Regions from separate parts of the Holdemania filiformis genome, predicted to be linked through region 2. Evidence: predicted binding sites of a transcription regulator. Region 2 holds the regulator's gene; each other region holds the start of a gene.
What was found. The regulator Rex, encoded in region 2, represses fermentation and respiration genes when NADH is low (regulators of the CRP and FNR family bind a similar motif). The targets are predictions, from matches to a motif close to GTGAANNNNTTCAC.
Positions count from the first base shown of each region.

Region 1 (2,269 bases), on a different contig from region 2:
TCTTAAAAAATGAAGTCCAGGCCGCGGAGCTGACGGATCTGAGGAAATCCGATTACCGGGAACCGCTGCTTGCCGTTCTAATAGAATGTCCGCTGGGCTTGTATCGTTTGGAAACCTGGCGTGAAGTTTTTCGCTGGCTGAACTGGACGCTGGAATTTTCAGATTATGATGAATTGAAAGTTGCGTTGGAAAATGCGCGAATGAAGCAATAATGTTAAGAACTGCGGGAGCGGTTCTTTTGCTTTTCGATGAAAAGGAAGCTTTGAGCATAGACTAAAATGGAAGACGTTCATTGCTTTGCGGCCGGGCAGAGAGGCTGTTTCTCAGCGGTGATCGGATAAAAGAAACGGAGGAAACGTCATGATAATTCAAACGCTGCGGGCGGGGCGGGAACAGGAAATCCTGCGTTTGTACGAGGTGGTCGGCTGGACAGCTTATTTGAGCCAGCCGGATCGGATAAAACCGGCTTTCGATCACTCGCTCTGCGTGCTGGAACTGTGCGATGACGAGGATCGGCTGTTAGGCTTTGTCCGTGCGGTTGGCGATGGAGAAACGATCCTCTATATCCAGGATTTGATTGTCGATCCCTCCGTACAGAATCAAGGCTGGGGTACGCTGCTGCTGAAAACGATGGCGGATCGGTATCCGCAGGTTCGCCAGAAAATCCTGTTGAGCGATGATGTTGAGAAAACGCTGCGCTTTTATCGTCGGTTGGGCTGGCAGCCGGTAAGTGAGCTTCATTGTCAGGCATTGATCAAAATCATTCGTTAAAGCTTGGCCATAAAAATCAAGATTAATAACTCAATAATCAGTTATTAATTTCTTTTCGTTATGAATAAAAGCAAAGGAATAGCGGGTTTTAGTAAATTGTGTATAATTTGTGAAATTTTTCTTGATTATCTGTCTTAAATTGATATACTAAAAACGCAAAAGCATTTGCAAAGGAGAGATTGAAATGAAGAAATTAGTTGCTCTTACTCTTGCCAGCTTGATGCTTCTGGCGGGCTGCTCCAGCACGCCGAAGAACGATGGCAACGAGGCAACACCGACTCCGGAAGCGGCAGCGACAGAAGCTGACGTTATCGTCGTAGGCGCCGGCGGAGCGGGCATGACAGCGGCGATCGAAGCTGTAAACGCAGGCAAGTCAGTTATAGTGATTGAAAAGGCAGCGATGACCGGCGGCAACACCACGCGTTCTACCGGCGGCATGAACGCGGCGAATACACCGGAACAGGATAAGAATGACTTTGCGGAAGAAGCGGGTGTCGAAAAGATGCTGGCGAGCGCGAAGGAAAACTATCCGGATTTAGCGGAGCTGACAGCGACCGTGGAAAAGCAGTATGAAGAATTCAAAGCCAATCCGACAGGTTACTTTGATACGGAAGAACTGTTCATGCTGGATACGCTGGTCGGCGGCAAGAACCTGAACGATCACGCTTTAGTTGAAGTTTTGGCGAACGAAGCGAAGAACGGCATCGAATGGTTAAAGACAATCGACGCGAATCTGTCGCAGGTTGGCAGCTTCGGCGGCGCGAGCGTTAAGCGGATTCACAAGCCGGTCAACGATGAAGGCAAGACAGTCGCAGTCGGTTCTTACCTGGTTCCGAAGCTGACAAAAGCAGCGGAAGACAAAGACGTTCAGTTTGTTATGGAAACGGCGGCAACTGAATTAGTCGTTACTGACGGCAAGGTTACCGGCGTCAAGGCTGGCGATACGACGTATACCGGCAAAGCAGTGATCTTAGCGACCGGCGGCTTTGCGGCGAATACGGAAATGGTTCTGAAATATAAGCCAAGTTATGAAGGCTTTGTCTGCACGAACGCTCCAGGCATGACGGGCGACGGCATCGCGATGGCGACGGCCATCGGCGCGGATACGGTAGATATGGAACAGATCCAGATCCATCCGACAGTTTCTCAGGAAACCAGCGCGTTGATCACAGAAGGTCTGCGCGGCGATGGTGCGATTCTGGTCAACAGCGAAGGCAAGCGGTTCTTTGACGAAGTCGGTACGCGTGATGCGGTATCGGCAGCGGAAGTGGCGCAGCCGGGCGGATTTGCATGGCTGATCGTTGATAACAAGATGGTCGAAGCTTCCAGCGTTATTGCCGGCTACATCAAGCAGGGTCTGACGGTGGAAGGCGCTGATGTTGAAGCTTTGGCGGCGGCGATGGGTGTCGACGGAGCGGCTTTAGTAGAAACGATGGACAAGTGGAATGCTTGCGTCGAAGCCGGCAAGGATGAAGAATTCGGCCGGACCAGCTTTGCG
Region 1 covers NZ_QRUP01000017.1:19,945-22,213, forward strand. Annotated here, with positions in the region: gene DWY25_RS12775 (hypothetical protein) at 1-212, shown strand, start outside; gene DWY25_RS12780 (GNAT family N-acetyltransferase) at 361-771, shown strand; gene DWY25_RS12785 (flavocytochrome c) at 956-2,269, shown strand, end outside.
Region 1: the regulator Rex is predicted to act here: its motif matches at 881-894, upstream of DWY25_RS12785 (flavocytochrome c).

Region 2 (2,269 bases):
AGGGCCCCGGCCTTGTGGGTTCGCTGCATGTCGGCGTCCAGGCCGCGAAAACCCTGGCCTGGTATTACGATAAACCGCTGATCCCGCTGCATCACATCATCGGACATATTTACGCCAACCGCTTCGTCGACGAACTGCGCTTCCCGATGATTGCGCTGGTGGTGTCCGGCGGTCATACCGAGCTGGTTTGGATGAAAGATGAGTGGTCGTTTGAGATTCTCGGCACAACGCAGGACGATGCGATCGGCGAGGCGTATGACAAGGTTTCCCGAGTGATGGGAACCGGGTATCCGGGTGGTCCGGTCATTGATAAAATGGCAAAACAGGGACATCCGCATTACACCTTGCCGAAGCCGAAGACCGAGAAGCCGCTTGATTTTTCCTTCAGCGGTTTGAAATCGGCGGTCCTGCAGCTGATCGACCGGGAAAATAAAAAGGGCGAGGAACTGAACAAGGAAGATCTTTCCTACGCTTTCCAGGAAGCGGCGCTTGACACGCTGCTGAAAAAGACGATGCAGGCAGTTAAAGAATTTAAACCGAAGCAGGTCGTATTGGCAGGCGGCGTCGCGGCGAATTCCCGCCTGCGTGAGAAAATCTCGGAGATGATTCAGGAAACGCCGGAGGTTCATCTGACGATTCCGCCGTTATGGTGCTGTACGGACAATGCCGCGATGATCGGCGCCGCCGGCTGGACAGCGTATACGCACGGTTTAAACGGCTCATTGGACATCGCCGCGAACCCGTCGATGGAAATTGAAACAAGTTCAATTCATTAAATCATTCACAATTTAAAACAAGTGTGCTAGAATAATGCAGAAGGGGTTGATAGTATGCCAACAAAGTCAGTCCCTAAGGCTACACTGCAGCGTTATCCAATCTATCTGAAAGCTTTACGCAAACTCAAAAATTCCGGCGTAACCCGGATCATGTCCAAGGAGCTTTCGGAATATGTGGCCATTGAGTCCACGACGATCCGCCGGGATTTCTCATTCCTGGGATCGCTGGGGAAGCAAGGTTATGGCTATGACGTTGACCGCCTGATTGAAATATTCAACGAACAGTTGGGCATGGGATTCGACGAGAAGATTATTCTTGTCGGAGCAGGCAACCTTGGGAAAGCTTTAATGAATTACAATCGCTGGAACCATGTTGTCGGCGAGATTGTATGTGCCTTTGACATCCGTCCGGAGTCTGTCGGGAAAACGCCGATTCCGGTTTACCACGTTGATGAAATGAAGGATAAGATTCCGGAAGGCTGCCGGATTGCGATCCTGTGCGTTTCATCGAATGTTCAGGACGCGGCCGATCGTCTGATCGAATGCGGCATTACCGGGATTGTTGATTTCTCGCACGAGCATTTCCAGGTTCCTAAGGGAGTTCTGGTCAAGCCGATCGACGTCGTTTCAACGATCCAGGAATTGGTTTTTGAAACCAACAACATGAAAAAGTAGAAGGCAGCGAAAAGAGAACGATCCCATTACTGAAGCACAGCGAGCCGGGCAGGGTGAAAGCCGGAGTTCAGTCAGGGAATGCGGAACACTCTGGGAGCCGGATCGGAGAACTGAAAGTAGACGATCCCGTCGGCGGCGTTAACGCACCCTGAGGCCTGGTGATTTTGCGATCATTCGGGCGAATGAGGATGGCACCACGTTGTTCAACGTTCCTTAATCAGGAACGTTTTTTTATTTATAAATAGACAAAAGGAGAAAAGTATGCTTACATTCATGACCGTCAGAGAACTCTACGAAATGGCTTGTTCCGGCAGCACCATGGAAACCGATCAGATCGAGTATGCCCAGCTGCAGGGATGGGTCAGAACCAACCGCAACAACGGTTCGATCGGGTTTATCGAGCTGAACGATGGAACGTATTTCCGCAACGCTCAGCTTGTTTACTCTTCCGATCTGGCCAATTTTCAGGATGTATCCAAATATCTGACAGGCACGGCGCTGACTGTTACGGGGAAAGTCGTACTGACCCCGCAGGCGAAGCAGCCATTTGAGCTGCAGGTCACAGAAGTGATTTTGGAAGGCGCCTGCGACAACACCTACCCGTTGCAGAAAAAACGGCATTCGTTTGAGTATCTGCGCGAGATCGGACATCTGCGTCCGCGCAGCAACACGTTCAACGCGGTTTTCCGCGTCCGCTCCGTCCTGGCGATGGCGATTCACGAGTTTTTCCAGGATCAGGGCTTTGTCTACGTTAACGCCCCGATCATTACCGGCAACGACGCAGAAGGCGCAGGCGAGGTCTTTACCGTCACTACCCG
Region 2 covers NZ_QRUP01000001.1:407,858-410,126, reverse strand. Annotated here, with positions in the region: gene tsaD (tRNA (adenosine(37)-N6)-threonylcarbamoyltransferase complex transferase subunit TsaD) at 1-776, shown strand, start outside; gene DWY25_RS02055 (redox-sensing transcriptional repressor Rex) at 831-1,451, shown strand; gene asnS (asparagine--tRNA ligase) at 1,713-2,269, shown strand, end outside.

Region 3 (2,269 bases), on a different contig from region 2:
CTTTCATCGCTGCGTTGATGCCTTCCTTGGTTACGTCTTTGCCCTTAACTACTGCAACAAGCAGCGTTGTGGAGCCTGTCGGAACCGGTACACGCTGAGCGGAGCCGATCAGCTTGCCGTTCAGTTCCGGGATAACCAGACCGATTGCTTTAGCAGCGCCGGTGCTGTTTGGAACGATGTTGATCGCAGCCGCGCGAGCACGACGCAGATCGCCTTTACGCTGAGGGCCGTCCAGAGTCATCTGGTCGCCTGTGTAAGCATGAACCGTCGTCATGATACCGCTGACGATCGGAGCGTATTTGTTCAATGTGTTCGCCATTGGAGCTAAGCAGTTCGTGGTGCAGGAAGCTGCGGAAATTACTGTATCTTCCTTTGTCAGAACGCCTTCGTTAACGCCGAAGACAACCGTTGGCAGATCGTTTCCAGCAGGTGCGGAAATAACGACTTTCTTAGCGCCAGCTTCGATATGAGCGGAAGCCTTTGCCTTCGATGTATAGAAGCCTGTGCATTCCAGAACGACGTCAACGCCCAGTTCTCCCCAAGGCAGTTCTTTCGCATCAGCCTTCGCATAGATTTCGATTTCGTGTCCGTCGACAACGATCGAAGATTCCTTCGCTTCAACTGTATGTCCTGTGAAAGGGCCCTGAGCTGAATCATATTTCAACAGATGAGCTAACATTCTCGGGCTTGTCAGATCGTTGATGGCTACAACTTCATAACCGTCGGCAACAAACATCTGGCGGAAAGCAAGACGTCCGATGCGTCCAAAACCATTAATCGCAACTTTTACTGTCATTTTATAGACCTCCTTATGACACGACTTAATTATAGTGTTTAAGGCATAAAATGTCAATTGTGAATGACTTCACTTGACTGTTTTACATATTTTTTTCATCTGGGTATTGATCGGCTGAATTCTGGCATACTGTAAAAGGAAAGGAGTCTTCTCCATGACCTTAATTCCTACGATTATCGAGCAGTCCGCCCGCAGCGACCGGGCTTACGATCTGATCTCCTGTTTGTTAAAGGAACGGATCATTTTATTGACCTCGCAAATTGACGATACGGTGTCCGGCAATCTGTGCGCGCAGCTGTTATATCTGGCGTCGCGTTCTTCCCAGGACATCCAGCTGTATATCAATTCTCCCGGCGGCAGCGTCAGCGCCGGGCTGGCCATTTACGATACGATGCAGCTGATCCGCTGTGACGTATCGACGATCTGCATGGGAATGGCCGCCAGCATGGCCGCCGTCCTGTTAGCCGGGGGTACCCGCGGCAAGCGCTATGCGCTGCCTAACAGCGAAATCATGATTCACCAGCCCTTAGGCGGAGTTCAGGGGCAGGCGGCCGACGTCAAAATCGCCGCCGAGCATATCCTGCAGATCCGCCAGCGCTTAAACACACTGTTGGCGAACGACACCGGCCGCAGCCTGCGGGAAATTTCCGAAGACAGCGACCGCGACCGGTATTTCAGCGCTGAGGAAGCTAAAAATTATGGTTTGATCGACGACTTGGTGCATAAGCAGAAATAAACAATCCGTTCAAATCGGACTGATCGCCTTGTTGATTTTGTTCCGTCAAAAAAGCCGGTTTCTTCCCGTTCCCCTCTGGGACGGTTTTTTCGATTTCCCTCCTTCCTTTTCTATCGCTTCTTCCCAATCCCGCACACGGTTTATCCATTACGATAAGATAAGCTGCCCCGTGCCGGACTCCAGCGCCTTCCGCCGCCTAGTCAGACAATCCTCCGCTTTCTGATCAACAGCCGCCGAAAATAGACGGGCCGCTTACCCCACGCTGGTTTTTACCCTGGGGTTATGCTATCCTTATATTATTAAGTTATAGTAAAGCATGGGGTTACATCGAAAATGGGGCAGATAGATCATGGAAAAAAACACAGTCAAATTACGCGCTGCTTTTGAACAATTAGCGCAAGCTGTCTTTATCCGCCGGGATTTGACGGCGTTGAAGGAAGCGTTAAGCGAAGCGCTGATCTGCAGCGGGCTTTACCCGGATATGATGGCCGGACGCGACGATCTGCTTTTATCGTTAAGCCGGTATTATAAGCAGACGCTTCCGCCGAAGCAGATCCGCTGGATCAGTCTGGAAGTGCTGCGCGAACAACCGCATTTATACGCCCTGTTCGCTGCATTTGAGCTGGACTATCCCGAACGAAAGTCCGCCTGCATCCAGCTGCGGGCAACGGTAGAAGAACAACAATCCCAGCCTGTCTATGTCCGGCTGGATCTTAATCTTCCTGTCTCGCTGGCCT
Region 3 covers NZ_QRUP01000016.1:43,135-45,403, forward strand. Annotated here, with positions in the region: gene gap (type I glyceraldehyde-3-phosphate dehydrogenase) at 1-796, opposite strand, end outside; gene DWY25_RS12500 (ATP-dependent Clp protease proteolytic subunit) at 951-1,532, shown strand; gene DWY25_RS12505 (diguanylate cyclase domain-containing protein) at 1,882-2,269, shown strand, end outside.
Region 3: the regulator Rex is predicted to act here: its motif matches at 856-869, upstream of gap (type I glyceraldehyde-3-phosphate dehydrogenase).